Regions from separate parts of the Bacillus sp. C28GYM-DRY-1 genome, predicted to be linked through region 4. Evidence: riboswitches for the same ligand, from Rfam matches in the RefSeq annotation. Region 4 holds a riboswitch; each other region holds the start of a gene.
The links. Region 4 has a riboswitch for S-adenosylmethionine ahead of metK (methionine adenosyltransferase). Riboswitches for the same ligand answer to the same signal wherever they lie in the genome.

Region 1 (8,082 bases), on a different contig from region 4:
AGCCGTTTTACCGCGCCTGTTGGCGGGACAAGACAAATATAAATGTTGTTTTGCCCGGGTCATCGCTACATATAAAAGGCGCCTTTCTTCCTCAAGTGGAGCTTCATCTCCTTTTCTCGCTGTTTCTAATGAGAAATCGTGAGGAATTGAGCCATCTACCGCGCCTAACACGTAGACGGTTTTAAATTCAAGGCCTTTTGACCGGTGAATGGTCATTAGCTGAACGCCATTTTCAACTGTTTTGTTTTTCTCAGAAGCTCTCATATGGTCAACGTGGGCGAGAAAGTCAGGAATCGTTTTGAATTTCTTGGCGACGACCTTGATGTCACGCAGGTCGTCGGATCCTTTTTCCAGCTTATTGCCCTCATTACCCCGTTTTTTTAAATACTCCGAGAAGCCCATTTTTCCTTCTGCAAAGGTGATCGCTTCCACCGGCTTCATCGTGCGGAGGCTTGCGAAAAACGGTACAATCTTCTTGATTTTGTCCAGCTGGAACGGCTTTAGATCAGGCAGTTTGACCAGCGCTTTAATCATGGTGCAGTCCTCGGTAATCGAGAGCGCCTTCAGTGTGTTCAAAGCAGACTGTTTTAAGAACAAGGCTGGCAGCAAGTGCTTCATCGCCTCAGTGTCATCCTCATTTTGGCTGGCGTACAAGTATGCGAGAATCTGGCGGACAATCCGTCTGCTGTAAAACGACTGTACGCCGCGGTCTGCTGTATACGGAATTGACGAATGATGAAGCCTTTCGTATATGGCACGGCCTCCGCTGTTTGTGCGGTAGAGAACTGCAAAGTCTTCAGGGCTCGCCCCGTTTTGGATTTTTTCTTTGATATCGGAAACTACCATTGTGGCTTCTTCCTCTTCGTCATAAGGATAAAACAGCACAGGGGCCTGGACGTCATCACGCGCCGCTTCAAGCATTTTGGCATACCTGTTTTTGTTCTTTTTCACGACGGTATCAGCGCTGAATACGATCGGATGCGTAGACCTGTAGTTTGCAGTTAAATAGATCGTCTTCGCTTCAGGATAATCCTTTTGAAAATCAAGAATAAAGGACGGATTACTTCCCCGAAACGCGTAGATGGACTGGTCATCGTCCCCGACACAGCACAGATTTTGCTCCGGACTGGCGAGCATTTGCATGATTTTATATTGAACCGGGTTAATGTCCTGAAACTCATCAATTAAGATATAGGTAAACCGAGATTGATATTGTTCGAGAAGATCCGGCCGATCGATAAACAATTCATAGCAGGCGGATGCCATATCATCAAAATCAAACTGATTGTGTTCTTTTTTTTGGCGTTCATAATGTTCATATAAACGATAGACTTGTTTTTCCCACTCATCTTGCAAAGGAATGCGTTCATTCGGCACATAAGTGTTTTTCCAGAAACCGATCTGCTGCAAGGCCTGATCAACGGGGAACTCCTTCTCATCTATGCCTTCTTCATAGAGTGCTTTTTTGATATATTGTTCCCGCTGCCATTCCATTTTCAGCAGATGCTCGCCGTTCCATTTATTAGAATCATAGTGATACAAGATTTTATAAAACAAGCTATGGAATGTTCCGGTGACAAGCCGTCTCACTTTTGCCGGCTGTAATCCGTACTGCTTCGCCATACGATCTTTCATTTCAGCGACAGCTTTTGTTGTAAAGGTGACGAGCAGCATGTGTTCCGGCGGTATGCCCAAGTGTTCGATCATGTGGGCGGCGCGCGCCGTTAACACCCGTGTTTTCCCGCTTCCCGCACCTGCAAGCACTAGCAGCGGGCCTTCCGTTTCTGTGACAGCTTTCAGCTGATCCGAGTTCAAGCCGACAGACGGAAAAAGACTCGTATCAGGTTTTATTGTTTTTTGTACAAAGGGTGTTCCGGGTTTAATGCTTCTAGGCCGCTTCCATTCCGTGGCAGCTGAAGACGAGTCATCAGTGATCGCTTTTCCCTTGGGTAAACGAAAGACACCGAATTCCTGATCATCTTCTTTTTTCTCTTCTTTAATGGGTTTCGTTTCGCAGGCCTTTTCACATGCCGGAAAATCGCCTGGCTGGCGGTGGATAAACTCCGGCGGATCGGCGATGTTGAGCCTTAACAAGACGGGTTTTCCGCAATGAGAACAAAATAAACGTCCTTTTATTCCTTCTTCAAAGAGGAATTGGTAATGTTCTCTCGAATATGTATGTAAATGGATGGTTCGATCATTCAGTCGGGCGCATTTCAAACAGGGATCCTCCCAATCAAAAAAAGGTGTTCATTACAGACAAAGACTATCATATCAAAAGAAACGCGTTTCAAAAAGTCAGTTTAAGGGAAAAGGAACAGCAGAAGGGTGGGTATCGCATGATATATGCAGGTCAAATTCAGAACCAGCAATACGCTCAATATGCAAATAGGACGATTGGACACAAGCAGGATTACGCCGGAACCGAAAAAATCAATTATGTCTCGTTTCAGCGGGTATACAAGGAACTTGAAAAGCAGCAGGAGAATCAAACAGCCGCTGAAAGAAAAGTAAACGAGACAAAACGTAAGCGCTCTCTTTATAAGAGATTTCGAGAAAAAGGGATGGGCACTTATATTAATCGATATGTATAAAAAACCGTTCATATCCAGAGAGAACGGTTTTTAATGTGCGGAAAAAATCCGGATCTCAATAGACCCGGATGCTGTTTAGTCCTTAATCATTTGTAAGTGGGGAATGCCGGCATCGAAAAATTCTTTTTCAGAAAGAACGCGATACCCGTGTTTTTTGTAAAACGGCACGGCCTGCGTTTGCGCGTTTAAAATGAAACCGGAAGCGCCGCCGTCTGAAGCCGCTTTTTCGAGTGCCTTCATAATGATGCCGCCTACGCCGGAGGAGCGATGGCTTTTCAATACGCAAATCCGTTCTAGCTTGCCGTAGCCGTCCTTCATACGCCATCTTCCGGCACCGACAGGCGTTTCGCCGTCATACACAACGATATGCTCCGACTCATTTTCAAGTTCGTCAATTTCTTCTTCAGCAGGCACGTTTTGTTCTTTGACAAAGACTTCTTCTCTTACAAGAAATGCATCTTTCATTTGTTTTTCATTTTTTGCGATAACTGCTTCCAAATACTATTCTCCTTTGCCTAGCAAAAAGGTTTCATATACTGTCCACGATCCATTATCCAGCTGGTAAAGCAAGTGGAAACGATCAACGATTTCTTCATGCGACACTTCCTGCATTTTTAATTGACCGAGGACATCCGAATGCTCATCGTCGGAAAGGTTTTGGCCTACCGTCACATGCGGAACAAAAGCGTATTCCTGTTCACCAGCCAGCACACCGGTGTATAGCTTTTCATTGAGTGTTTTTAGTTCTTCCGTCGGCTCTGCTTTGATGTAAATGACATTATTAACAGGAGCAAATGAGCTGTATTTTGTCATTTTGAGAACGACCGGATGGGACTCCTTTGCGATGTTTCTCAGATGTGATACAAGCTGATCCGCTTTCTCCTCCGTCAATTCAAACGATGTTCTTAGCGTCAAATGGGGCGGGATCAGGGAATAGCTTGGATCATAGCGCTTTCTGTAAGAGTTCGCAAGGTCTTGGAGTTTTTTTGATGGAAATAAAACGATTCCGTATTTCATATTATGTCCCTCCTGGAAATAAAGTATGATTGAGTATTAAAGCATTTTTTTCAGGGCCGGCGTGATAAGCGGCTGCCAGTATGTCCACTTATGGTCTCCGTCAAATGGTTCAAAATCATAATCGGAAAGCTTCTTCTCCAGCAGCTGTTTCAGCTCACGGTTCGGTTCTGTAAAGTCCAGAATGTTCCCGTCAGTCGTGTGGACGTCAGTTTCTTTCGTGCCGATTTGGTGATAAATAGAGAGGTGTTCGATATTGTCCGACTGCTTCACGGCCTCCAATACATGCTTGTCAACATAGGGAGACTGCATAATGATGTTTCCGAACATATTCGGATAATCGAGTGCTGTCATGAGCGATATGGTCGCTCCGAGCGAATCGCCGATCAGCGTGCGTCCGTAGCCGACATGATAAGTAGGATACTCATCATCCGCAAACGGTACGAGCTCATGGGCGATGAACCGTTTATACGCTGAAAACTTGGAGCCCTCCGGATGATAGGTTTTTCTGCGTTCATCAACATCCTTATAAGGAACACCGATAATAATACTCCGGTCAATTTCACGTTTGGACAGCAATTCCTCGACCTGTCTGCCAATTCTCCCCAGCCTGAAATAATCGTGGCCGTCCTGCGCGATAATAACATGGTATTTATAAAGGGGGGAGTAGTTGGACGGCAGATAAACGAGCAATGTCATTTCCTCGTTAAGCTCTTTGGAAAAGAATTTCTTTTCTTGTACTGTGCCGTTTTTCGGTGCCATAATACATTCCTCCAGGACATCACTAGACTTTCTTGCTGTTTTCCATTATTGTACCATGAATTATTAGAAATTTCTCTCTTTAAACGGTTCGGAATTCGAAGAAAAAAGAGTTGAAATAAACTGCAAATTGCGCTAATATAAAACAATCAGAAAATTAAAACCGATATTTCTTATCGTGAGAGGTGGAGGGACTGGCCCTTAGAAACCTCAGCAACCGGCTTGTTTTGCATATGTGCAAAACGCCAAGGTGCTAAATCCAGCAAGCGTTTTTTATGCTTGGAAGATAAGAAGAAGCGTTAAACCCCTTCTTCTTATGAAGAAGGGGTTTTTATTATGAAAAGGGAAGGTGTCAGCTATATGTCACAGCACGTTGAAACGAAATTAGCCCAAATCGGGAACCGAAGCGACGAAGTCACGGGAACAGTGAGTCCTCCTATTTATTTATCAACAGCCTACCGCCACAGAGGGATCGGAGAATCAACCGGATTTGATTATGTCCGCACAAAAAATCCGACACGCCAGCTTGTTGAGGACGCGATCGCCAGCTTAGAAAACGGCGCGAGGGGGCTTGCCTTCAGTTCAGGAATGGCTGCCATCCAAACGATTATGGCGCTGTTTAAAAGCGGAGATGAACTGATCGTTTCATCGGACCTATATGGCGGCACGTACCGTCTGTTTGAAAACGAGTGGAAAAAATACGGATTGACCTTTCATTATGATGATTTCAGCGATGAGGACGGTTTACGCTCTAAGATTACGCCGAATACAAAAGCGGTGTTTGTAGAAACGCCGACAAATCCGCTCATGCAGGAGGCGGACATTGAAAAGATTGCCCGGATTACGAAAGAGTACGGTCTTCTGCTGATCGTTGATAATACATTTTATACACCGGTCTTGCAGCGGCCGCTTGAGCTGGGAGCCGATATTGTGATTCACAGTGCAACCAAGTATTTAGGCGGGCATAATGACCTGCTTGCGGGACTTGTCGTTGTAAAGGATGAGCAGCTTGGTGAGGAAATGTTTCAACACCAAAATGCGATCGGCGCCGTCCTGCCTCCGTTTGATTCGTGGCTTCTGATGAGAGGGATGAAAACGCTGAGCCTCAGAATGCGCCAGCATCAGGCAAACGCGCAGGAGCTTGCGGCATTTTTAGAAGAACAGGAGGAAATTGCCGATGTACTGTATCCCGGAAAGGGTGGCATGCTGTCCTTCCGTCTTCAAAAAGAAGAGTGGGTCAACCCGTTTTTAAAAGCGCTGAAGACCATTTGTTTCGCAGAAAGCCTCGGCGGGGTGGAGAGCTTTATTACATACCCTGCCACACAGACGCACATGGATATTCCTGAAGAAATCCGCATCGCAAATGGCGTCTGCAATCGTTTGCTGCGTTTTTCAGTTGGAATTGAACATGAGGAAGACTTAAAAGAAGACTTAAAACAGGCGTTATGTCAGGTTAAAGAGGGAGCTGTTTCATTTGAGTAATCACAATTGGACGCTGGAAACCCAGCTCGTGCACAATCCATTTAAAACAGACGGCTCAACAGGAGCGGTCAGTGTACCGATCCAGCACGCATCGACTTTTCACCAATCCTCATTTGAAGAGTTTGGCGCATACGATTACAGCCGCTCAGGTACGCCGACAAGAACAGCGCTCGAAGAAACAATTGCCGCACTGGAAGGCGGAACGAGAGGATTTGCTTTCAGTTCAGGCATGGCGGCCATCTCAACAGCATTTTTACTGCTGTCACAGGGCGATCACGTTCTTGTGACAGAAGATGTATACGGCGGAACCTTCCGCATGGTAACAGAGGTGCTGACCCGGTTTGGCATTGAGCACACGTTTGTTGATATGACGGATAGTAACGAAGTGGCGCGGAATATCAAGCCGAATACAAAGGTCATTTATATGGAGACACCCTCAAATCCGACACTTGGGATTACAGATATTCAAGCGGTGGTTCAGCTTGCAAAAGAAAACGGCTGTTTGACCTTTTTGGACAATACATTCATGACACCTGCACTGCAGCGGCCGCTTGATCTCGGTGTGGACATTGTGCTTCACAGCGCAACAAAGTTCCTGAGCGGACACAGCGATGTGCTGTCAGGCCTGGCTGCTGTCAAGGATGAAGAGCTTGGGAAGCAGCTGTATAAGCTGCAAAACGCGTTCGGCGCCGTCCTTGGCGTACAAGATTGCTGGCTCGTGCTGCGCGGCTTAAAAACATTGCAGGTTCGTTTAGAAAAAGCAAGCCAAACAGCGCAGCGGCTTGCGGAGTTTTTCCAGAAGCATCCGGCGGTGAGACGAGTGTATTACCCGGGCCTGGCCGATCATCCGGGCGCCGATACCCATAAAAGCCAGTCAACGGGAGCGGGCGCCGTGCTATCTTTTGAGCTTGAAAGCAAAGAGGCCGTTAAGAAATTAGTAGAGAATGTATCACTTCCGGTCTTTGCTGTGAGCCTTGGCGCTGTGGAATCGATTTTGTCCTATCCGGCAACGATGTCTCACGCGGCAATGCCTAGGGAAGAGCGTGAAAAACGCGGCATCACAGATGGCCTGCTTCGTCTTAGCGTGGGGGTCGAACATGCAGACGATTTAGAACGTGATTTCGAACAAGCGCTGAAAGAAATTGCGCCAGTGGCGATCCGTTAAAAGAAGCCGGGGATGGCCCGGCTTCTTTTATTGTTCATCATCATGATTCAGAATCGCGAGGACTTGATGATCCTCCCATTTTCCGTTGATTTTCACATTTTTTCGAGCGATGCCCTCTTTATGAAATCCCGCTTTTTCCAATACACGCATGGACCCGAGATTGCGGGGCATCACACCGGCTTCAATACGGTGCAGTTTCAATTCCTGAAACGCAAAATCAACAATCAATTTGACTGCCTCTGTCATAAGGCCCTTTCCATTATGGGCTTTGTCTAAAAAATACCCGATGAACGCAGTTTGCAGCGCCCCGCGGATGACTTGAAAGAGCGAAATCGTCCCGATTAATGTATCATCTGACACTGCAAAAATGCCAAAATGATACTCTTCATCTTTCTCCAGTCTTTGCTGATACTCTGCTATCCTTTTTCTTTGCCCCTCAACCGTATAGTAATCGTCTGCGCGTATCATGGAAAACTGTTCAAAAAAATTCCGGTTTTCGCTTTGCAGCCGCAGATTTTCTCCCGCATCCTTTACTTCTAAAGGTCTTATATAGATGTTTTTTCCTTTTAACATACCAGTAATCTCTCCGTTCCAATGTCAGCATTCCTCTTACATGATTCTGAGGAAAGTGCAAAAATCCTTTTTATAAGAAAGAAGAAAACCAGTTTCCCAAAAAGGTACCGACATAGTTCCCAATTAAGTAGCCGAGCGTACCGACAAGCATGATCGGGGCGACAAGCTCCCGCCAACCCTTGGCAATTGCCATCGCAGCCGCTGTTGTAGGCCCCCCGACAGCAGCGTTGACAGCGAGCAGAATTTCCTCAAGCCGCACGCGGAACAATTTTCCGACGGCTAAGGAAACAGTTAAATTGCTAATCGCAATGATAAACACAAATAATAGAATAAGAGGCGCATTGGTAACGATTAAGCGCAGATCTGCAGGAATGCCAATCACTACAAAAAACAAATAAATCAAAAAGGTACCAAGCTCCTGAGATCCATTAAGCCTTTCAAAAAAACGCGGGAAAAGAAAAATGATGAGAACAGTTAAAGACGTAAGCATCAGAT
Region 2 (8,082 bases), on a different contig from region 4:
GGCTGAATTCTGCAGGCGGGAGCACACCGTCTCTCAGCATGCCTCTTACCTTAGTTCCTGATAAAATGACGTGGTGTTCTCTGCCGTGAGGGCACGTTTTCGCTGTCCCCATATTTCCGCATTTTTCACAGAAAAAGCTGTGCTCGAATTTCAGCGGTGTAATCCCGAGCTCTTCAGCTTTAAATGTGTCAAACAGTTCCTGCGCCTCGTACGTTCCGTAATAGTCACCTACACCTGCGTGATCTCGGCCGACAATGAAATGCGTGCAGCCGTAGTTCTTTCTGACAAGCGCGTGGAAAATCGCTTCTCTCGGTCCTGCATAACGCATCGCTGCTAAGAAGACACCGAGGAACACACGGTCTTTCGGGTAATAATTGTCAAGAAGCACTTGGTAGCTTTCCATCCGCACATCAGCTGGGATGTCATCAGATTTTGTTTCACCTACCAGCGGGTTTAAGAACAAGCCGTCTACTGTTTCAAGAGCCGTTTTTTGAATGTATTCATGCGCTCTGTGAACAGGATTTCTTGTTTGGAAACCAACAATGGTTTCCCAGCCTTTTTCCGCAAACTGGCGTCTTGTTTCCGCCGGTTCAAACGTAAACTCAGGGAACTGTTTTGAAGCCTTTTTCATCAATGTGATTGGTCCGCCGACGTATGTATTGCCGCGGCTGAAAAGCTTTTTAACACCCGGGTGCTCCTGCTCATCCGTTTTATACACATTGACAGCTTCTTTTTGTTTGTCAGGCACGTACAGGTCTTCGATTTGGATAACGCCGTATGTTTCTCCTTCATACGTTAACTTTACCGTTTCACCGACTGACAGTTCCGCTGCTTTTTGCGCATCAACCGGAAGCGTAATTGGAAGGGACCAGACAACGCCGGAAGAAAGACGCATGCTTTCGACAACAGATACGTAATCTTTTTCATTAAAGAAGCCTTCGATCGGGCTGTATGCACCTATCCCTATTAATTCCAAATCTGCAAAAGAAATCAAATCGAGTTCAATTTCTTTTTGAATGCTGCTCACATCATATGATTCATCTACTCTGTTTACTAATGTTCCTCCGTGTGGTGCTAAGCTCATAATATCGATTTCCTCCTAGTTAACATATAAAATAACTCAGATTAATGGTCAGATTCCCCCGCCTTGTTCGTGGACCGAGCGTCTCTCTTTACGTATGGCCTTCATCAGGCTGATGGCACCGCCCGCCGCTAAAAGCACACTTACCATGATAAAGATTGAATAATAATCCGCTTTTAAAAACAAGGATACAAGCAGATAAGAAATTGATAAAGATAAAAACGGCGATACGATCCATACCTTCAGCATCGTTTGAACAACTTGTTTATGGAACACGTTCGGACCGTTTTTTGCCATGCCTATTCCGATAATAGAGGATGACGTGACTTGCGCCAATGGCACCGGCATCCCAAATACAGAACTGATGATTACCAGTCCGGCTCCTGTACCGGATAGGAGAATGCCTTCTCCTTTTGAGAATCTCGTAATTTTCTTCCCGTTTGTTTCTAACACCCGGCGACCTAGTAACAACGCGCCAAGAGCAACAAAAGCTCCCCCGTACAAGGTTCCTTTCGTTACATCCAGCACACCGGCCGCTACTAACGGGCCAACGGCATTTGCCACATTGTTCATACCGGCAGAGAATGCTTCAAAAAATCCTGCACCTAACAAAACTATGCCAAGGATTTTTTGCTTTTTAGAAGATGTAATTTCAATCTTAAAATAACGAAACAGCTTAGATACAAAATAGGTAAAACCGAAAGCGAACAGCGGGACGAAAACCCAAAAAGACACAATGACCAGCAGGTTGTTCACAAACAATACTTTGTAAGCCACTCCCACACCGACAACTGCGCCGACTGTAACTTCACTTGTCGACAAAGGAATCCCGAGGAGATTAGCCGTAAAGAGCGACAGCGCAGCGGCTCCAATAATAATACAAACAATCGTCAGTGTAATCGTCTGCTCGGGAATAATCCCGGAGCTGATGGTTTTTACAACCTCTCCCCCGCCAATGACCGCCCCGGCCAGCACACCGACTGCGCATAGGATCAAAGCGTAGGTTTTCTTTTTGATGGCTCCAGAGCCGTAAGCAACTCCCATCGAAGCTGCAGCGCCGCTTGCACCAATATTCATCGCGAAAAACAAGCTAAATAATATAGCGGCTAGTTCCATTTTGCAGCTCCTTATTCATGCAGTCCGCATTCTGTTTTCGCCATACCATTCCATCTGCCTGAACGTAAATCCTCTGCGGTAAAAGCAGGAGCCGTGCAAGGCGCGCAGCCAATACTTGGATATCCTTGGTCATGAAGCGGATTGTAGTCCAGCTCATTCCGGGAAGTGTATCTCCAAATGTCTTTCCAAGTCCAATGGATAAGCGGGCATACTTTTACTGATTTAAATTTTTCATCTTTGTTTAAGAAATTCGTATTGGCACGGCTCGGCCCTTGATCGCGGCGCAGACCGGAAAGCCAGGCTGGGTGTCCTGACAGTGCTTCTCTTAAAGGGACAACTTTTCTAAGATAGCAGCACTGATTCGGTTCTCTTTCCCACAGTTTGTCACCATGTTCTTCGGCTTGCTCCTCAAGGGTAAGGTCTGGTTTTTTCAGGATGATATTAAGACCTGGATACCGTTCTTTCACTCGTTCAATCGTTTCATAGGTTTCTTTAAAATGAAGCCCTGTATCAAGAAACACAATCTCTGCGTCTTTTTTCACTTTATAAATTAAGTCAATCAGAACGATTCCCTCAATTCCGAAACTGCAGGCATAAACAAGCTGATTGCCGTAATGGCCGTATGCCCACTTTAAAACTGACAGCGCTCCTTTATAAGGATCGTCTTCCGGAAATGTAATCGTTGGTTCTTCCCAATTATCGTACGTTAACATTTCTTCTTTCCTCCTTTCGGAGACAAACAAACAGTAGCTTTCTGCCGGTTGTCTTTTTCCAATTGTAATGTGATGCGCGGCTGCTGTATCAAAATCAGCCTTTTTTTCCTCTTAAAATAAAAAACTTCCAATCCGGCGGAAAGAAAGACAGGAACAGCATGTAGCCCTTATCTTTCAAAATGGAATTCATTTTGCTGGAAGTAGCACCTTACAAACTATGCAGGTTGCCGGGCTTCATAGGTCCAGTCCCTCAGCCGCTCTTGATAAGTTTTTAGATTTGTAGTAAATTTTAGCACAATTCTAACATAAGTCAACCCGACTTTTTTTATAGGATTAATAAAAAAACAGGCCGAGTGGCCTGATTTCAAGTACAGCAAGGCTTTAAAGCCTCTGCACATCACCGGAATTTATTTGTTATTTTTTAAACCAATCTGTTGACTCGGGATTTTGTTTCCACGTTTTCAGCTTTTCCAGATCGTCTGAATGAATATTTCCGTTTTCAAGCGCGACCTCTGTAAGCGTATCATAATCTGTTAAAGAGTAGTATGGCAGTTCTGCCTTTGCAAATGCTTCCCGCGCTTTAGGGAGCCCGTACGTGAAAATCGAGACGACACCGAGCACTTCACTGCCAGCCGCTTGTAAAGCTGCCGAAGCTTCAAGTACGCTTCCTCCTGTGGAGATTAAGTCTTCAATGACGACAGTTTTTTGCCCCTTTTGAACAGCTCCCTCAATCTGATTGCCTTTTCCGTGCGCTTTCGGCTTGCTTCTCACATAACACATCGGAAGATTCAATCGGTCAGCCGCCAGAGCAGCATGAGGAATACCGGCTGTTGCTGTTCCAGCAATCATTTCAGCTTCAGGAAAATGCTCTTCGACAAGCTTGCTGATGCCTGAGGCGACATCATTTCTGACCTCTGGGAAAGATAGCGTAAGGCGGTTGTCACAGTAGATTGGCGATAAAATGCCGCTTGCCCATGTAAATGGCTCGTTCGGGCGTAAACATACAGCTTGGATGTCTAATAGATGTTTTGCGATGATTTGTTTCATAATTTGATTCCCTCCCATTCGAGTCTGACAGCTTCATAGGCTTTTACTGGGTTTTTCGCTTTTGTAATCGAGCGTCCTACCACAATCGCTGATGACCCTCTCTCTCTTGCAATTGCAGGTGTCGCTACGCGAATTTGGTCATTCGCAGCGTCCTCAGACATCCTGATCCCCGGAGTGACAGTCAGAAATGAAGGCGACACCGATTGGTAAATGGCTTTTGCTTCATGAACAGAGCAGACCACTCCATCAAGCCCGCTTTCTTCTGCCAGCTTACTGTAGTGCACAACCGTGTCGATCAGAGGCTTTTCGATTAGCAGTTCATTCTTCATCATTTGTTCAGATGTGCTTGTCAGCTGGGTTACCGCGATAAGTGACGGGCGTTTTTTTCCGGACGGCGTTCCTTCTTCTAAGCCTTCCAGGGCTGCTTGCATCATTTTTTTGCCTCCGGCCGCATGAACATTGACGAGGTCCACCCCGAGACCAGCAAGGCGCTTCATCGCTTTGTTTACAGTGGTCGGGATGTCATGAAGCTTTAAATCTAAAAACAGCTCGCAATTTCTTTCTTTTAATTGTTTAACTATAGATGGTCCTTCTTGATAAAAAAGTTCCATCCCAACCTTTACAAATAACGGTTCTAGCTGAAAAGGCGCTAAGAACGCAAGTGTTTCTTCAGCTGATGCAAAATCAAGCGCGATGATGGGCAGGTTGTTTTTCATGGTTCCAGCTCCTTCCGATGCATTCTTCAACAGATTCATAGCCGTATTGGCGTAAAACAGCAGGGAGCTGTTCAATAATGTCCGGGCATGCAAAAGGATTCACAAAGTTTGCTGTTCCGACAGCTACCGCGCTTGCTCCCGCGAGAAGAAACTCCAGTGCATCTTCGGCCGTCTGCACGCCTCCCATCCCGATAATCGGAATATTGACCGCTTGGCTGACTTCATACACCATGCGAATGGCAACCGGCTTCACGGCAGGGCCGGAAAGCCCCCCTGTTTTATTCGCTAATATCGGTTTTCCTGATTTTAAATCAAGCCTCATGCCGATTAATGTGTTAATCATTGTAAGGCCGTCCGCTCCCGCCCCTTCGATCGCAGATGCAATTTCTGTGATACTTGCCACGTTCGGGGAAAGCTTTACATAAACGGGTACATCCGAAACCTTTTTAACCGCCTTCGTCAAATCAGCAGCCATTTCAGGATTCGTACCAAAAGCAATTCCGCCTGTTTTCACATTCGGACAAGAAATGTTCAATTCAAGAGCATGAACATTAGGCGCTTGGCTGATATGCTCTGCGACTTCAACATACTCCTCGACTTGAGAGCCTGCAACATTTGCAATAATCGGCGTATCAAACTGTTCAAGCCACGGCAGCTCATTTTGCAAAACGCTTTCCAGCCCCGGATTTTGGAGACCGATCGCATTGAGCATTCCAGCGCCAGTCTCAGCTACTCTAGGCGTCGGGTTCCCGAAGCGAGGTTCCTGTGTCGTAGCTTTGATCATAATGGCTCCGAGACAAGATAAATCATAAAAACGCGCAAATTCTTTTCCAAAACCGAAGCAGCCTGATGCCGGAATGATCGGATTTTTCAATTCAAGTCCAGGCAATTTGACCTCTAGCATTACAGCGCCACCTCCTGAGCTTTAAATACAGGTCCGTCGAGACATACTTTTACGTAGGATGCCTCACTTTCGTTTGTATGGCACACACACGCGAAGCAGGCACCGATTCCGCAGCCCATTCGTTCCTCCATAGACAGGTAAACTTCTTTATGGGCATATTCCTGTTTTAATGCCTTCAGCATCGGTGTTGGCCCGCAGCTGAGGAGAATATCAAACTCTAGATTCTTCTGTTTTATGACATCTGTGACAAACCCGGTTTCCCCGTAGCTTCCGTCAGCTGTTGCCACATACGTGTCTCCATACTGTCGGCACTCTTTTTCATAAAAAACATCCTTTGCCGATTGGAACCCTAACACGTGTATGACCTTTACCCCTTTTTCTTTCAAGCGTTTCGACAGCTCTTGGAGAGGCGGGACACCTACACCGCCTCCTACCAGCAAAGCCGTCTTTCCGGGTTGGACTTCATTGACAGGAAAGCCATTTCCCAAAGGTCCGAGAACATCCACAGGTTCTCCCTGCTGCTTCATCGATAAGAGTCTTGTTCCTTCCCCATCTACTCGATAAATGATGGTGACTTCATTTTTTTCTAAGTTGACGTCAGCAATGCTGATTGGTCTTCTTAAAAGAGGCGTAACCGCTTCGCTCACTTTAAGATGAAGGAACTGTCCCGGGGTTGTAAACCCTTGGACAAGCTCCCCTTTCAAAACCATTTGATACACCCGGTCTGCAATTTGCTGGTTAGAACATACTGTCAAATACGCTTTTTTCATATAGTGACTGCCGCCTCCTGATTTGTGTTGACTGCCGGCATTTGATCGGCACGGAATGTCATGCTTTCCAGCACTCGCAGTATCGCTTCAGCCGTATCTAAAGATGTTAAGCAGGCAACACCATTTTCTACTGATTCACGTCTGATTCTAAATCCGTCTCTTGCCGGCTGCTTTCCTTTTGTCAGCGTATTGATGACAAACTGCGCTTCTCCGTTTCTGATCACATCTAGCAAGTTCGGGCCGTCCTGGCCGATTTTTCCGACGACCTTCGCTGGAATTGACGCTTCCTTGAGATACCCCGCCGTTCCTTCGGTCGCTAAAATGTTATACCCGATCGCATGGAATCGCTTAGCGATGGCAAGCCCTTCTTCTTTGTCCTTATCAGCCACTGTTAAAAGCACGGATCCGTAGTTAGGGATTTGAATGCCTGAAGCAATTAGAGCTTTATAGAGCGCTTTTTCAAGTGTGGAATCTTTCCCCATGACCTCTCCAGTTGATTTCATTTCAGGCCCTAACGTAATATCCACTCTTCTCAGCTTAGCGAAGGAAAAGACTGGCGCTTTTACAAAAACCCCCTGCTGTTCAGGCTGAAGGCCCTCTGTATAGCCAAACGCCGCCAGCTTTTGGCCGAGAATGACCTTTGTAGCAAGGTTCGCCATTGGGATACCCGTGATTTTGCTTAAGAACGGTACGGTTCTGCTCGATCTCGGATTTACTTCGAGCACGTACACTTCGCCTTGTGATAAGACAAATTGAATATTGAGCAAACCGACAATGTTCAGCCCTTTAGCTAGTGCTATTGTGTACTGTTCAATTTTTTTCTTAATGTCTTCTGTGAGAGACTGAGGCGGATAAACAGCGATTGAGTCTCCGGAGTGAACGCCCGCCCGTTCAATGTGCTCCATAATTCCCGGAATGACGACTGTTACACCGTCAGATACTGCATCAACTTCAATTTCTTTCCCAGTTAAATATCTGTCAATTAATACAGGATGCTGCGGATTGATTTTGACTGCGTTTTTCATGTAATGAAGCAGTTCTTCTTCATAATACACAATCTCCATCGCCCGGCCGCCAAGTACATAGGAAGGGCGCACCAGTACCGGATAGCCGATATCACTCGCAATGCTTACCGCCTGATCAACTGATGTCGCTGTTTTGCCAAGCGGCTGCGGAACACCGAGTTCTCCAAGCGCATGTTCAAATTTATCCCGATCTTCCGCACGGTCTAAATCTTCTAACGAAGTCCCAAGGATTTTCACTCCACGTGCAGAAAGCTCGTCAGCAAGGTTAATCGCAGTTTGTCCGCCGAACTGTACGACAACGCCCATTGGCTGTTCGAGGTCAATGATGTGCATGACATCTTCAATCGTAAGCGGTTCAAAGTACAGCTTGTCTGAGATACTGAAGTCTGTTGAAACGGTTTCCGGGTTGTTATTGACAATAATGGCTTCATAGCCTGCTTGTTTAATTGCCCATACAGAGTGAACAGTCGCATAATCGAATTCAACACCCTGACCGATTCGAATCGGCCCCGAACCAAGCACTATCACACTTTTCTTTTCTGTAACGACAGATTCATTTTCCTCTTCATATGTGCTATAGAAGTATGGCGTTTCTGATTCAAATTCCGCCGCGCACGTATCCACCATTTTGAATACCGGCGCAATTCCCGCTTGTTTTCTTAAGCTGTAAAGCTCCGATTCTTTCATTTCCCACTCACGGCTGATGTACT
Region 3 (8,082 bases), on a different contig from region 4:
CATCGCAATGGAAGAAGGAGATTCGCTTCGCATGATGCTTTCCGCTCTGCGCAAGCTCACGCGTGTCACACCTAAAAACGTCATTCAGAAAAAACGCGAAGCGGCAGCGGGCGTTTTTGAGGCTGAAAAATATATTGTCTGATTGCCTGAGAGCTCCGCATGCGCGGAGCTTTTTTTAAAAAGCACTGTTTTAGGTTTTTAAAACAAACTGTGTTAAAATAACCTCGATTATTTTATTGAGGGGGAAGAAGATGTCGTTAACTTTTTACTGGTACCCTAAATGCGGAACGTGCCGCAAAGCAAAGAAATGGCTTGAAGAGCATGGGAAAGAAATAAACGAAATACATATTGCAGAGCAGCCTCCAACTAAAGAAGAACTCAAAGCGCTTTATGAAAAAAGCGGGCTGGATCTCAAGAAATTTTTCAACACGAGCGGCATGAAATACCGCGAGCTGAATCTCAAGGAAAAGCTGTATCACATGTCGGAGGACGAGCAGCTTGAACTGCTGGCTTCAGACGGTATGCTGATTAAACGCCCGCTTACAACAGACGGCGAAAAAGTGACAGTCGGATTTAAAGAAGACCAATTTGAAGAAAACTGGGCTTAATGTAATTTTTTTTTGAAAAGTATGTTATCTTCTTATTGTAGTGCTGTAAAAAATGGAGGGATTCAATTGAGCATACCTAAAGATTTGCGTTACTCAGGAGAACACGAGTGGGTAAAAGTTGAAGGAGAAAAAGCCAGAATCGGAATTACGCATTTTGCCCAGTCTGAGCTAGGCGACATCGTGTTTGTCGAACTTCCTGAAGTTGGCGCTGAAATCAAAGCGGACGAGCCATTCGGCAGCGTTGAATCCGTTAAAACGGTATCTGAGCTTTATGCACCGATTAACGGAACTGTTGTGGAAGTAAACGAAGATCTTGATGACAGTCCGGAATTCGTCAATGAATCTCCGTACGAAAAAGCATGGATGATCGTCGTGGAGCCGTCTGACGCTTCTGAAATTGAAAAACTGATGACACCAGAGCAGTACGAAGAGATGACACAAGAAGACTAAAACAGGATAGCTGCAAAGGCAATTGGACACGCTAACGTTATGGGAGGTGTCCAATATGGCTTTCAGCAAACAAAAGCTCGATGTCACCAATGATGTGACAGGCCGCTTTCAAAATGGCCGGCTCTCGTTATATCATGAAAATGAGATGATCGGCCAAATGATAAGCATGAATGAATATGAGCTTAAGTCCGGTTATTCCTTTGAAAATGAGAAATTTTATAAGACAGCTGATGTGGTCTCAGGAAACGACGAAAAATACGTGGATTGTGACTACGAAAACGGCTGGTGTTAATGTTGGCGGTGAATTTCACTGCCTTCTTTTACAATCTGAACGTTTCAAATTATGACGCGGCAGGTGAAGAAGATGAAGATGGATGAGCTGGAAAAGGTTATGATTGTCGAAGGGAAAACAGATAAAGAGAAAATTGAAAGCGTCCTGAATGAACCAGTGCGCATTATCTGCACCAACGGAACAATCAGCCAGCTGAAGCTTGAGGAATTGGCTGACGAGCTTTACGATAAAGACGTCTATATATTAGTTGATGCTGATGAATCAGGCGAGAAATTAAGAAAACAGCTGAAAAGAGAATTTAACGAAGCCTGCCATCTATATATCGACAGAGCCTATAAGGAAGTAGCGTCTGCGCCCAGGCACCATGTCGCCTCTGTATTGCTGCGCGCGAATTTAAATGTCCATACTATTTTTCTTGAAAGAAAATCCCGAGGTGTATAGCATGAAAGAACTCCAAGAACATGAGCTTGAGCACATTGCTGATGATGTGTATCTCCTTTATTTATATACTCCGTTTTGCGGCACCTGCCAGCTTGCAAGCAAAATGCTGACAGTGGTGAAAGAAATGCTGCCTGATGTCGCCTTCTATAAAAACAATGTCAATTACTCTCCGACATTCGCAAAAGCGTATCAAATTGAAAGCGTTCCTTGTTTTCTGCTGTTTAAAGGCGGAAAAGTGGTTGAAAGAGGATATGCTTTTCATTCTGTTTCTTATTTATATGAGCTGATTAAACAAAAATCATCTTCCGCATCCCATTTATGACATATTTCTCTGTCCAATCCAATGAAATTGTCGTTCGTTTTATAAAGGGGTTCGTGCGCCAAAAAGAGAAATGTGTATGTATGACCAACAAATAGGAGGTTGTACATATGGAGAAAGCGGAAGTTTTAGAAGATGAGTATCAGCATCTGTTTTTAAAACCCCTTTTGAACGCTTCAACATTGCTTATTACCTTCCAAGGAGAAACAGAAGCCTTAACCGTCTCAATAAACGAACAGGGAGAAATGAAAAAAATTTCTTCGCCCCAAACGTCCAACCTGACCTTTTACGGAAACCAAGCAGAAATCATTCATTTATTGCACGGAGACATTTCCCTTCAATACCTGATTCAGAGCGGAAGCCTGAAAGTGAAGGGGTCATTCAGAGCCCTGTTAAAACTAGAAGCCATTCTCTGGCTGACAAACGGATTTTTCCAGAGAATTTTAAAGAATTAAAAAATAAGAAATTATTATAATAGTAAAAGTTGACATCATTTATTTTATTGACATGTAATCATGCGCCATGCTATTCTACATTAAGAATTTCCGGACGAAAAAGACTATATATTTCTCTTATCAAGAGAGGTGGAGGGAAGTGCCCTATGAAGCCCGGCAACCATCAACGCTGTTGAAATGGTGCCAATTCACACGAAGCGGTCTGCTTTGAAAGATGAGAGGAAGGCATTTTATATAAGCCTTTCTGCTCAAGTGTGCAGAAAGGCTTTTCTTTTGCAGAAAAACCCGGAAGATTTCTTAGAATAGTGTTAAGGCAGGTGATTGCTTTGATCAATCTTCAAGATGTTTCAAAAGTTTATAAGTCGAAACACGGAGATGTCAATGCTGTCCAAAATGTCTCGCTTTCTATTAAAAAAGGTGAGATTTTTGGAATTATAGGATATAGCGGAGCTGGTAAAAGTTCCTTAATCCGTCTGCTGAACGGACTTGAGAAACCAACCTCAGGCACCGTGGAAGTGGCGGGAACGAAGATTAATGAAGTAAACGGACGCGATTTAAGAAAAGCGCGCCATGACATCAGTATGATTTTCCAGCACTTCAATTTGCTCTGGTCGCGAACTGTCAGAGATAACATCATGTTTCCTTTAGAAATTGCCGGGGTGAAAAAAAGCGAGCGGATCAAGCGTGCCAATGAACTGATTAAACTGGTAGGTTTAGAAGGAAAAGAGAGATCTTACCCGTCTCAGCTGAGCGGCGGGCAAAAGCAACGTGTCGGAATCGCCAGAGCGCTTGCCAACAATCCGAAGGTTCTCCTTTGTGATGAAGCGACATCAGCTTTAGATCCGCAAACAACAGACTCAATCTTGGATCTTTTGTCCGATATTAATGAAAGACTCGGTTTGACGATTGTGCTGATCACACACGAAATGCACGTCATCCGCAAAATCTGCAACAGAGTCGCTGTCATGGAAAACGGAAAGGTTGTGGAAGAAGGCGAAGTTCTTGATGTCTTCAAAAATCCGAAGGAAGACATGACAAAACGATTTGTTCAGCAGGTGACAGAGCCGGAAGAAACGAAAGAAACGCTTCAGCACCTTCTAGATGAAACAGCATCAGGAAAAACGGTACAGCTCACATTTGTCGGTGATTCGGCTGAACAGCCTCTGATTACAGAGATGATCAGAAACTTCAATGTTAGCGTCAATATTCTGCAAGGGAAAATCTCGCAGACGAAGGATGGCGCTTACGGTTCCCTGTTCATCCATATTGATGGAGACGAGGAAGAAGTGCAAAACGTGATCCGGTTCATTAATGACAAACAGGTAAAAGCAGAGGTGATCACGAATGTTTGAAAAATACTTCCCGAACGTTGATTTAACTGAGTTATGGAACGCGACATATGAAACACTTTATATGACGCTGATTTCTTTACTGTTTGCTTTTGTCATCGGGGTGATCCTCGGCTTGCTGCTCTTCCTGACAAGCAAAGGGAGCCTTTGGCAAAATAAAGCGGTCAACTCTGTGATTGCGGCCGTTGTCAACGTATTCAGATCGATTCCATTCCTTATTTTAATTATTTTGCTGTTAGGGTTTACGAAGTTCTTAGTCGGTACGATCTTAGGGCCAAACGCCGCATTGCCGGCGCTGGTGATCGGCTCGGCACCGTTTTACGCGCGTCTTGCAGAAATCGCATTGCGCGAGGTGGATAAAGGTGTGATTGAAGCCGCTAAATCAATGGGCGCTAAGACGTCTACGATTATTTTTAAAGTCCTGCTTCCGGAGTCTATGCCGGCTCTTATTTCTGGTATCACGGTTACGGCCATTGCTTTGATTGGCTCAACGGCAATTGCCGGAGCCATCGGTTCAGGCGGCCTTGGAAACCTTGCGTACGTAGAAGGATATCAGTCTAATAATGCTGATGTTACCTTCGTTGCCACTGTGTTTATTTTAATCATCGTCTTTATTATTCAAATCATTGGTGATGTAATCACAAATATGATAGACAAACGATAAGGGAGGATTTACATTGAAAAAGCTATTTTTTGGTGCATTACTGCTTGTATTTGCAGGGGTTATGGCTGCCTGCGGTTCAAATAACGGCGCTGAATCCGGCAAGAAAGAAATTGTGGTTGCAGCGACAAAAACACCGCACGCGGAAATTTTAAAAGAAGCTGAACCATTGTTAAAAGAAAAAGGCTACACGCTGAAAGTGAAAGTGCTTAGTGATTACAAGATGTACAACAAAGCTTTAGCTGATAAAGAAGTGGATGCGAACTTCTTCCAGCACATTCCTTACCTTGAGCAAGAAATGAAAGAAAACACTGATTACAAACTTGTGAATGCCGGAGCTGTTCACTTAGAGCCATTCGGTATTTACTCTAAAAAATACAAATCACTGAAGGACCTTCCAAACGGTGCGACAATTATCCTGACAAACAACGTCGCTGAACAAGGCCGTATGCTTGCACTGCTTGAAAACGCAGGATTAATCACACTTGATTCTAAAGTGGAAACAGTTGACGCAACATTGAAAGACATTAAGAAAAACCCGAAAAACCTTGAATTCAAGAAAGTAGCGCCTGAATTAACGGCAAAAGCATATGATAACAAAGAAGGAGACGCGGTCTTCATTAATGTAAACTATGCGATCCAAAATAAATTAAATCCTAAAAAAGACGCGATTGAAGTAGAATCCACGAAAAACAACCCATACGCTAACATCATTGCGGTAAGAAAAGGCGAAGAAGATTCTGCAAAAATCAAAGCGCTGATGGAAGTTCTTCATTCTAAAGAGATCAAAGACTTCATCGAGAAAAAATATGACGGAGCTGTGCTTCCTGTATCTGAATAAGACTGAAACCCCGGATGAGAAATCCGGGGTTTTTTTCGGGTATTTTCCTAAAAGCTGTTCATAATAAAAAGGAATGTTAAACAGATGGAGGGATTTTCTTTGAATCAAGACAGAGGAAGCATGCAGGACGCGCTAAAACAATATAAATTAGGTTTAGGCACATTTGAACAAAAAATGCCGCTGATGGGAAGAAAGTTTAACGAGTTTACTGAACAATGCTTTGCCGGCAATTCTCTGACTGAAAGAGAAAAACAGCTGATCGCCCTCGGAATCGCCATCAATGCCCAGGATGAATATTGCATGATCTATCACACAAAAGGCTGTCTTGATGAGGGAGCGACAGAAGAAAACATTCTCGAAGCCGTTAGTGTGGCAGCGGCATTTGGAGGCGGCGCGGCTCTTAGCCAAGGCGTGACAGTCGTCCAGCAGTGCATAGAGGAATTCGGAAGCACCACGCATTAAGAGAAGGAATATTCCGAAAAACCATACTCATTTGATCTAAAAGGATGCTTTCGTCTCATGTGCCGTTATTTCAAGCCATATCCTTTTTGCGGCATCACCTGCAGCGCTGATACAATAGAAGCAAATATATGAAAGGATTGATTCATTATTTGTAGCAGCCAGGATAGACTGGACCTCGATTATACGTCAGAAATGGAAAAAGCGATGCAGCTGTCTCATGGAATTGGATACGAGGAATACGGACGCCGGCTGGAAACAAGAATGAAAGTAGAGCGGCAGAGAGAGCTTGATTATGAAAAGAGCAAGCGGATTTCTGCGGGAGCTTATTGAGAAAATCAATCTTTTAAAAAAGGGTGGGAATCCACTCTTTTTCTTTTTCAATCGCTTTAATAAAGTGCTGATCTTTGTTAAACTTGATGAATGTGCGAGGCACGATAAAAAGTTGTATTTACTTTTCATTTGTTATAAAATTAGAATGAGAATAAAATGAGAATAATGATTATATATTTTTGGAGGTATAGATATGGCTGCTTCAACATTAACGATCAAAGATCTTCACGTTGAAATCGAAGGGAAAGAGATCTTAAAGGGTGTAAACCTTGAAATAAAAGGCGGAGAGTTCCACGCTGTAATGGGGCCGAACGGAACTGGTAAATCCACTTTATCAGCTGCGATTATGGGGCATCCTAAATATGAAGTAACAAAAGGCAGCATCACGCTTGACGGCAAAGATGTACTGGAGATGGAAGTGGACGAGCGGGCGCAGGCAGGTTTATTCCTTGCGATGCAGTACCCAAGTGAAATCAGCGGTGTGACAAATGCTGACTTCCTTCGCTCAGCAATCAACTCGCGCAGAGAAGAAGGCGATGAAATTTCTCTTATGAAATTCATCCGCAAAATGGACGAAAACATGGAGTTCCTTGAAATGGACCCTGAAATGGCTCAGCGCTACCTTAACGAAGGTTTCTCAGGCGGGGAGAAAAAACGCAACGAGATCCTTCAATTAATGATGATTGAACCGAAAATCGCCATCCTTGATGAAATCGACTCAGGCCTTGATATTGATGCACTGAAAGTTGTATCTAAAGGAATCAACAAAATGCGCAGCGAAAACTTCGGCTGCCTGATGATCACTCACTATCAGCGCCTGTTAAACTACATCACTCCAGATGTTGTTCACGTTATGATGCAAGGCCGCGTTGTAAAATCCGGCGGTGCAGAGCTTGCACAGCGTCTTGAAGCAGAAGGCTATGACTGGATCAAACAAGAACTTGGCATTGAAGACGAAACTGTAGACCAAGAAGCGTAAGCGTTAGGGGGATTAACATGACACTAGGTACAAAACTATCCGTAGATCAGGAGTATCTCAAAAGCTTTTCCGAAAAGCATCAAGAACCTGCCTGGCTGAAAGACCTGCGCTTACAGGCTCTTGAACAAGCTGAGGATCTGCCGATGCCGAAGCCTGATAAAACAAAAATCACAAACTGGAACTTCACGAATTTCTCGAAGCATACAGTTGATAACGAACCGCTTTCTTCATTGGAAGATTTAACTGATGAAGCAAAAGCGCTGATCGATGTTGAAAACGAAGATAAAACATTATACGTACAGCGTGACCAGACGCCGGCATATCTTTCTCTTTCTCAAGAATTGAAAGACAAAGGCGTCATCTTCACTGATATTCTGACTGCCGCACGCGAGCACAGCGACTTGGTGGAGAAATACTTTATGAAGGACGGCGTGAAGGTTGACGAGCACAAATTAACTGCACTTCACGCGGCTCTTGTTAACGGAGGAGCATTCCTTTATGTTCCGAAAAATGTTCAGGTGGAGACGCCGGTTCAGGCTGTTTATGTCCACGAAAGCAATGATACGGCTCTCTTCAACCACGTACTGATTGTGGCCGAAGACCACAGTTCTGTAACGTATGTAGAAAACTACATCAGCACTGTAAACCCGAAAGACGCTGTCTTCAATATTATCAGTGAGGTCATCACAGGTGATAATGCCAGCGTGACATACGGTGCGGTGGATAATCTGTCTAGCGGTGTGACAACATATGTTAACCGCCGCGGTGCTGCTCGCGGACGCGACAGCAAAATCGAGTGGGCACTCGGCCTGATGAACGATGGCGACACGATTTCCGAAAACACAACAAACCTCTATGGTGACGGCACATACGGCGATACGAAAACAGTTGTTGT
Region 4 (8,082 bases):
TAAGACGTAAACGGAAAGAAAGGCATTTTGTACTTTAAGTGTTTCTTTTCTTCTGGCCGCAAGCTTTTCCGGTATCTAATTTGAGAAAGCAAAATGATTGCCCACGTCCAAATCGCTCCGAATGTCGCAATGCTTGTGACCCAAGTAAACACCTTTGCAGGAACAACATAGTTTAACAGCACTCCGACTAATAAAGCGCCCGCTGAAGCCAGAACAGCTTTACCCGGAATACCGCCTTTCGTCAGCTGCCCGTATGCTTGCGGCGCCTCACCCTGCTCCGCTAAATTAAACAGCATCCGCCCTGTGCTGAAAATGCCGCTGTTGCATGAAGACAGCGCGGCTGTTAAGACGACAAAGTTAATGATGCCTGCTGCCGATGGAATGCCCACCTTTTCAAATGTGAGGACAAACGGGCTTCCTTGTGAGCCTATTTCCTGCCATGGGTAAATAGACATAATGACAAATAAAGCGCCTACATAAAAAATCAAAATACGCCAAAATACCGTATCAATTGCCTTGGCTAACGATTTTTGCGGATTTTTCACTTCGCCAGCTGTCACCCCGATCATTTCAATCCCTAAATAGGCGAACATCACCATTTGCAGTGACAATAAAACCCCTTTTATTCCATGTGGAAGAAATCCTCCGTTGTTCCACAAGTTGCTGATTCCAGTTGCGATGCCTCCATTGCCGACCCCTGCGATGATCATCAATAAACCGACAGCAATCATAGATAAAATCGCGACAATTTTAATCAAAGCGAACCAAAATTCAAGCTCTCCGTAAGCTTTGACAGCCAGGAAATTAACACCCGTCATAATGACCAGCGCCGATAGTGCCCAAACCCAGTTTGGCACGTCCGGAAACCAGTACCCCATATAAATTCCGACAGCAGTGATTTCAGCCATACAGGTTACAACCCATAAAAACCAGTAGTTCCACCCTGTTAAATAGCCTGCAAGCGGTCCCAAATAATCACGGGCATAGCGGCTGAAAGAGCCAGCGACTGGTTTTTGAATGGCCATTTCTCCAAGCGCTCTCATAATAAAAAACATGACCATCCCACTTATGGCATACGCTCCCAAAATACCCGGACCCGCTAATTGAATAGCTGATGCGGAGCCGAGAAACAATCCCACCCCTATGGCAGCTCCTAAAGACATTAAAGAAATATGCCTTTCTTCGAGTCCGCGGTGCAGCTCTTGTTTTTGTTTTTGCATGCTTTCTTCTCCCCTAGAAAAAAATATCAATAAATCATTTTTCTGAATTTTCCGTGTGGATTGGGTAAATCAATGATGATGAAGAAATAAAAGGATAATAACAAGGCTTTCGATTAATCGAAAGCCTTGTTGCTTGTTACACAAAGATGACTTCTTTAGGCTGATGGCTCAGCTCTTCAGGCATGTACCGTTTTTCGATATTGATGCTGTGCCAGATCATAAAGATCAGTACAGTCCAGATTTTCCGGCTGTTATCAGCCTTGTCCGCACAATGGTCTTCAAGGAGTTGAAGAACATAATCCTTGTGGATATAAGCATCCGTTTGGCTTTCCTGAATAATGTTCCGCACCCATTCGTTCATTTCGTTTTTCAGCCAATGACGGATCGGTACAGGGAAACCAAGCTTTTTGCGGTTTAATACGTGCTCAGGCACAATTCCTTCAGCGGCTTTGCGAAGAAGATACTTCGTTGTGCCATTCTTCGTTTTCAGCTCATCAGGAATTTTAGAAGCGACGTCAAATACGACTTTATCCAAGAACGGCACACGCAATTCCAAAGAATTCGCCATCGTCATTTTATCCGCTTTTAACAAAATATCGCCGCGCATCCAAGTGTGGATATCGACATACTGCATTTTGTTGATATCGCTGTATGAGCTGCTTTCTGTAAAGTAAGTCTTTGTCACATCACGATATGAAAGATTCGGATCATAATGCTTCAGCAGCTGTTTTTTGACAGATTCTTCGAAAATTTTCGCGTTACCGATATAACGATCTTGAAGCGGAGTACAGCCGCGCTCAAGCAGGCTCTTTCCTCTCATGCCTTCAGGCATAACAGCTGCAACGTGCAGCAGCATCTTTTTCAGGCCTGACGGAATGCGTTCAAACGGTTTAAGCGAAAGCGGCTCACGGTAAATGTTATATCCGCCGAAGAGCTCATCCGCACCTTCCCCTGATAAAGCAACCGTTACATGTTTTTTCGCTTCTTTTGCAACAAAATACAAAGGAATCGCTGCCGGATCTGCAAGCGGATCATCAAAATGCCATACGATCTTCGGAAGCTCGTTCATGTATTCCTCAGGCGAAATGACTTTGCTGATATTTTCAATGCCAAGTGCCGCTGCAGTTTCTTTCGCTACATCGACTTCACTAAAGCCCTGCTGTTCAAATCCGACAGAGAATGTTTTTAAGCTTGGATGAAATTCTTTTGCAACGGATACAATAAAGGAAGAATCAATTCCGCCAGACAGGAATGAACCGACAGGAACGTCACTTCTCATATGAACGTTTACAGAATCGTAGATCGCGTCTCTCACTTCTTTTACAAGCTTGTCTTCTTCAGTTTGAACTGGCTTAAAGTTTGCTTTGAAATACGTTTTAAATGTAATATCACCGTCCGGGCGGATTGTGAACTGTGAACCCGGTTCCACTTTTTTCACATCGGCATCAAGCGTGCTTGGTTCAGGAACGAATTGGAAAGACATGTATTGCTGCAATGCCTCTTTATCTATTTCAATATCATTTTGAGCGACCATTAAACTTTTTCTCTCTGAGGCAAAATAAACCTGATCATTGATCGTTGTGTAGTACAACGGTTTAATGCCGAATGGATCTCTTGCTCCATAAAGCACATGATCGTTTTTATTCCAAATCAGAAAGGCAAACATACCGCGGAGTTTGGACGCCGCTTCTTCTTTATAGTGACGGTATGTCGCAAGAAGAACCTCTGTGTCCGAATCCGTGTTGAATGTGTACCCCTTTGCTTCAAGTTCTTCTCTCAGTTCAATATAGTTATAGATTTCTCCGTTAAAGATAATCCAATATGTTTCATCTTCATATGATAAAGGCTGTCCGCCATTTTCTACATCAATAATGCTGAGCCGTCTGAATCCGAATCCAACGTGCTCATCATGGAAATATCCATCACTGTCAGGACCGCGGTGAACGATCATTTGGTTCATTTGTTTGATTAGTTCTTCTTGATCAGCGGTTTGAGCTAACGGATGCTTGTTAAAAACCCCGACAAATCCACACATAGTATTGCCTCCATAATTAAAATTGTCATCATTGAACCCCTATTTATAGACGCTGGGAATAGTATTTGGTTTCACGGTTATGTAAAAAAATAAACATGAATACAACATAAAAAAGGGAAAGCCGCTTAACCAGTAAGCGGCTATAAAATTATTCTCCTAACGCTTCTTTACGCAGCTGCTCCGCCTTGTCTGTACGTTCCCACGGAAGATCAACATCGTGGCGTCCAAAGTGGCCGTACGCAGCAGTTTGTTTGTAGATCGGACGGCGTAAATCAAGCATTTTGATAATGCCGGCAGGTCGTAAATCAAAGTTATTGCGGACAACTTCAATCAGTTTTTCCTCAGAAGCTTTTCCGGAACCGAATGTGTTGATTGAGATTGATACAGGTTGTGCAACACCAATCGCGTAAGCAAGCTGTACTTCGCAGGAATCAGCAAGCTCAGCCGCAACGATGTTTTTCGCAACGTATCTCGCTGCATAAGCTGCAGAACGGTCTACCTTCGTTGCATCCTTACCAGAGAACGCGCCTCCGCCGTGGCGTGCATAGCCGCCGTACGTATCAACAATGATTTTGCGTCCTGTAAGTCCCGCATCCCCTTGAGGGCCTCCGATAACGAAACGTCCCGTAGGGTTGATGAAATATTTTGTTTCTTCATCAATCAGCTCTTCAGGAACAACCGGATTGATCACATGTTCTTTAATGTTGCGCTGGATTTGCTCAAGCGTAATTTCAGGGTGATGCTGAGTTGAAATAACAATCGCATCAATGCGGATAGGTTTGTTATTTTCATCATACTCAACCGTTACCTGTGTTTTGCCGTCAGGACGAAGGTACGGAAGAATATCTTCTTTACGGACTTCACTCAGGCGGCGGGCCAATTTATGAGCAAGTGAAATTGGAAGAGGCATAAGCTCTTTCGTTTCGTTGCACGCGTAACCGAACATTAAACCTTGGTCACCCGCACCAATCGCTTCAATTTCTTCGTCGCTCATTGTGCCTTCACGGGCTTCAAGCGCCTGGTCTACACCCATCGCGATATCGGCAGACTGCTCGTCAATTGATGTTAAAACTGCACAAGTTTCCGCATCAAATCCGTATTTCGCACGTGTGTATCCGATTTCTTTAATGGTTTGACGAACCGTTTTCGGAATGTCAACATACGTAGATGTTGTGATCTCTCCGCTGACAAGAACCAATCCAGTTGTCACAGACGTTTCACAAGCAACACGCGCGTTAGGGTCTTTCTTTAGTATTTCATCTAAAATGCTGTCAGAAATCTGGTCACAGATTTTATCCGGATGCCCCTCCGTAACAGATTCTGATGTAAATAAACGACGATTTTCACTCATGATTTGCTTCCTCCTGCACAAGGCCTCCCGAAAGACCTTGTATATATGATACGGAACTCGCTCCCTCTTATACAATGTAACGTTATATTAGAGAATGTTAATTGGCATATTTATGAAATAAAAAAACCTTTTCCATCGAGGAAAGGGTTTGGTCTTTGTGCCTTTCACTCTTATCGCTCAAGGAATCATACAACCTTGCAACAGGTTAGCACCTTGGTTGTCTCACACAGTTCACATAATAAATAACAGAGAAACCGGTTGCTGGGCTTCATAGGGCCTGTCCCTCCGCCAGCTCGGGATAAGAGTATCCGCTCAATGAAATATCTTATCGTAAAAGGGTTTGCAATGTCAATATGATTCAGAAGAAATAGGCGCCTGTATTGAGGGAAAACATTGGAAAACGCACACACAAAAAACGTTAAATAGTATAGACTATTTGAAAATATATGTTATACTAATTCACAATTAGTAAAACACAAAAAACGGTAAAGGAAGGTTTCATATATGAACTCAGTTGATTTAACCGCTGATTTACAAGCCTTATTAACAAGCCCAAATGTGCGTCATAATTTATCAGCAGCACAGCTTACAGAAAAAGTACTCTCCCGGAACGAAGGGATGTTAACTTCTACGGGTGCTGTTCGGGCGACAACAGGCGCTTATACAGGACGCTCTCCTAAAGACAAATTTATCGTGGAGGAAGAAAGCACGAAGAATAAGATCGATTGGGGAACGGTGAATCAGCCGATTTCAGAAGAAGCGTTCGAGCGGCTGTACACGAAAGTCGTCAGCTATCTGAAACAGCGAGATGAGTTGTTTGTTTTTGAAGGATTTGCCGGCGCAGATGAAAAATACAGACTGCCGATCACCGTCGTAAATGAGTTCGCATGGCACAATTTATTTGCCAGACAGCTGTTTATCCGCCCGGAAGGCAATGATAAGAAAACAGTTGAACAGCCTTTTACCATTCTTTCTGCTCCGAAGTTCAAAGCGGATCCAAAAACAGACGGCACCCATTCCGAAACCTTTATTATTGTTTCTTTCGAAAAACGGACGATTTTAATTGGCGGAACAGAGTATGCCGGAGAAATGAAGAAGTCCATCTTCTCCATTATGAATTTCCTGCTCCCTGAAAGAGATATTTTATCTATGCATTGCTCTGCCAATGTCGGTGAAAAAGGCGATGTTGCCCTTTTCTTCGGATTGTCTGGAACAGGCAAGACCACTCTTTCAGCCGATGCTGACCGCAAACTGATCGGCGATGATGAACACGGATGGTCTGACACAGGCGTCTTTAATATTGAAGGCGGATGCTACGCCAAGTGCATTCATTTAAGCGAAGAAAAGGAGCCTCAGATCTTTAACGCGATCCGCTTTGGGGCTGTTCTCGAAAATGTTGTTGTTGATGAAGATACACGAGAAGCCAATTATGATGATTCCTTCTATACCGAAAATACGCGTGCGGCTTACCCGATTCATATGATTGACAACATCATGACACCAAGCATGGCAGGCCACCCGTCAACAATTGTATTTTTGACGGCTGATGCATTCGGAGTCCTGCCCCCGATCAGCAAACTGACGAAGGAGCAGGCGATGTATCATTTCTTGAGCGGTTATACGAGCAAGCTAGCCGGAACCGAACGCGGTGTGACATCTCCTGAGACGACGTTTTCCACATGCTTCGGCTCACCGTTCCTGCCGCTTCCTGCTCACGTCTATGCTGAAATGCTCGGCAAAAAAATCGATGAACACGGTGCAGACGTTTTCTTAGTTAATACCGGCTGGACCGGCGGCGGCTACGGTACAGGCGAACGCATGAAGCTTTCTTACACTAGAGCAATGGTCAAAGCAGCGATTGAACGCAAATTAGAGGATACAGATACGATGACTGACGATATTTTTGGCCTGCATATACCGGTCCATGTTCCTGGCGTTCCTGATCAAATCCTTCAGCCTGAAAACACGTGGAGCAACAAGAAAGAATACAGAGAAAAGGCTGTCTATCTCGCAAATGAATTCAAAGAAAATTTTAAAAAGTTCGCGCATACAGATGCCATTGCACTGGCAGGCGGCCCTCTCGTTTAAAAAGCAAAAGCCAAGAGCAATTACGCTCTTGGCTTGTTTTAATTGACAGAATGCAAAGAAGTCAGCTTGTACGTAATAATGGTCCGGCCGCCTTCCCATTGAAGTTTCTGCACTTCAGCTGTGCCTGACTTTTCGCCGAACTTTGTTTTGCGCACATCCATCGGAATCTCCATCGGATACACACGGTATCCGTCTTTCTCTAACGTGAATATATTTTCATCTATGCGAACTTCTTTTCCTTTTGTCACAATCAGTGTATTAAATTCAACAGGCATTCCCAACGTGAAATCCCCTTTCGTTCTCTTTTTGCTTTATCATAACATATTTCACCGTCAGCGGTTTTTCATCCATTGCGTGAGCTGCCGCACGATACGCCGGTTTTCTTTTGGCGGGAAATAATGTGTGAATGTACTATAGTACCATGTCTCCACTGGCTTATGCAGCTGTTTTAGCTTTTCTTCAAGCAAATAGGAATGCTGAATCGAAACGTTTTCGTCTTTTTCTCCATGGATTAATAGCACGGGTGCCTGAATTTTGTTTAGTTGGTCAAACGGTGTTCTCCATTTGTATTCCTCAGGCACCTTTTTCGGTGTTCCGCCGATGACTCTTTTCATCATTCGCCGCAAATCCTGCCGCTCCTCATATGTAAGGATCATATCGCTGACGCCTCCCCAGGAAACAAATGAAGCAGCATGCCGGCCCATTTCAATCGCAGTGAGCATTCCCATAATGCCGCCGCGGGAAAAACCGAAGATATGTATTCTGTCCTTCTTGACATTCGGATGTTGCTGAAGCAGGTGAAAAGCGGAAAAAGCATCCTCCCTGTCTTCTCCTGCAAAGTCTTCATTCCCCTCGCCCCCTTGATTTCCTCTGTAAAAAGGAGCAAACACAACAAACCCTTGGGACGCAAACTGGATGATTCGGCCCGGCCGAACCATGCCCACGTTTTTAATCCCGCCACGCAAATATAAAAATCCGTCATATTGTCCCGGTGCCGCCGGTTCAGCCAGAAGCCCCTTTACCCGTAAGCCATTCGAAAGATAGCAGATCGTATACAGACGCACATGCTGGCTTGGCGACGGAAATCTTCTTTTCTCAACAATCATAGCATCCGCCTCCTTTTATTATATGCTTTCCTTACTCCAAAATTACATCCTGAGAACCTGATTAGGCATTCACACATTTTTATACCCATCATACGATATGTAAAGCAAAAAAGGATATTAACTTGATGCTAAATAAGGAGGTTGTCTATGTGAACAAATGGTTAAGGCTGGGCTGCGCCTGTGTCGGCAGTATATTTCTGATGATCGCCCTAGCGGCTTGCAAGCAGGAGGAAACGCTCACCAAAGTCAAAGTATCCGAAGTGACCCATTCAATTTTTTACG

Region 1: another riboswitch for S-adenosylmethionine. It lies ahead of metI (cystathionine gamma-synthase/O-acetylhomoserine thiolyase); the one in region 4 lies ahead of metK (methionine adenosyltransferase).
Region 2: another riboswitch for S-adenosylmethionine. It lies ahead of Q3W56_RS00445 (phosphoadenylyl-sulfate reductase); the one in region 4 lies ahead of metK (methionine adenosyltransferase).
Region 3: another riboswitch for S-adenosylmethionine. It lies ahead of metN (methionine ABC transporter ATP-binding protein MetN); the one in region 4 lies ahead of metK (methionine adenosyltransferase).

The regions. Positions count from the first base shown of each region.
Region 1 is NZ_JAUMKF010000003.1:154,276-162,357, forward strand. Features, by position in the region: gene Q3W56_RS04560 (ATP-dependent helicase) at 1-2,220, opposite strand, end outside; gene Q3W56_RS04565 (hypothetical protein) at 2,340-2,594, shown strand; gene Q3W56_RS04570 (GNAT family N-acetyltransferase) at 2,670-3,092, opposite strand; gene Q3W56_RS04575 (YjcG family protein) at 3,096-3,611, opposite strand; gene Q3W56_RS04580 (esterase family protein) at 3,648-4,370, opposite strand; SAM riboswitch class I at 4,538-4,660, shown strand; gene metI (cystathionine gamma-synthase/O-acetylhomoserine thiolyase) at 4,728-5,849, shown strand; gene metC (cystathionine beta-lyase) at 5,842-7,014, shown strand; gene Q3W56_RS04595 (GNAT family N-acetyltransferase) at 7,042-7,587, opposite strand; gene Q3W56_RS04600 (DUF819 family protein) at 7,658-8,082, opposite strand, start outside.
Region 2 is NZ_JAUMKF010000001.1:85,384-93,465, reverse strand. Features, by position in the region: gene sat (sulfate adenylyltransferase) at 1-1,084, opposite strand, end outside; gene cysP (sulfate permease) at 1,133-2,197, opposite strand; gene Q3W56_RS00445 (phosphoadenylyl-sulfate reductase) at 2,209-2,910, opposite strand; SAM riboswitch class I at 3,075-3,180, opposite strand; gene pyrE (orotate phosphoribosyltransferase) at 3,325-3,957, opposite strand; gene pyrF (orotidine-5'-phosphate decarboxylase) at 3,954-4,673, opposite strand; gene Q3W56_RS00430 (dihydroorotate dehydrogenase) at 4,642-5,577, opposite strand; gene pyrK (dihydroorotate oxidase B electron transfer subunit) at 5,577-6,347, opposite strand; gene carB (carbamoyl-phosphate synthase (glutamine-hydrolyzing) large subunit) at 6,344-8,082, opposite strand, start outside.
Region 3 is NZ_JAUMKF010000005.1:51,353-59,434, forward strand. Features, by position in the region: gene fadE (acyl-CoA dehydrogenase FadE) at 1-142, shown strand, start outside; gene Q3W56_RS06845 (arsenate reductase family protein) at 252-608, shown strand; gene gcvH (glycine cleavage system protein GcvH) at 675-1,058, shown strand; gene Q3W56_RS06855 (YusG family protein) at 1,114-1,350, shown strand; gene Q3W56_RS06860 (toprim domain-containing protein) at 1,429-1,791, shown strand; gene Q3W56_RS06865 (thioredoxin family protein) at 1,793-2,113, shown strand; gene Q3W56_RS06870 (SCP2 sterol-binding domain-containing protein) at 2,221-2,565, shown strand; SAM riboswitch class I at 2,680-2,786, shown strand; gene metN (methionine ABC transporter ATP-binding protein MetN) at 2,892-3,917, shown strand; gene metP (methionine ABC transporter permease MetP) at 3,910-4,578, shown strand; gene metQ (methionine ABC transporter substrate-binding lipoprotein MetQ) at 4,592-5,416, shown strand; gene Q3W56_RS06890 (carboxymuconolactone decarboxylase family protein) at 5,501-5,878, shown strand; gene Q3W56_RS06895 (YuzK family famiily protein) at 6,071-6,208, shown strand; gene sufC (Fe-S cluster assembly ATPase SufC) at 6,402-7,187, shown strand; gene sufD (Fe-S cluster assembly protein SufD) at 7,205-8,082, shown strand, end outside.
Region 4 is NZ_JAUMKF010000009.1:121,958-130,039, forward strand. Features, by position in the region: gene alaP (alanine permease AlaP) at 1-1,220, opposite strand, end outside; gene asnB (asparagine synthase (glutamine-hydrolyzing)) at 1,357-3,255, opposite strand; gene metK (methionine adenosyltransferase) at 3,404-4,606, opposite strand; SAM riboswitch class I at 4,774-4,911, opposite strand; gene pckA (phosphoenolpyruvate carboxykinase (ATP)) at 5,111-6,694, shown strand; gene Q3W56_RS10850 (DUF2584 domain-containing protein) at 6,733-6,975, opposite strand; gene Q3W56_RS10855 (alpha/beta hydrolase family protein) at 7,027-7,800, opposite strand; gene Q3W56_RS10860 (ABC transporter substrate-binding protein) at 7,950-8,082, shown strand, end outside.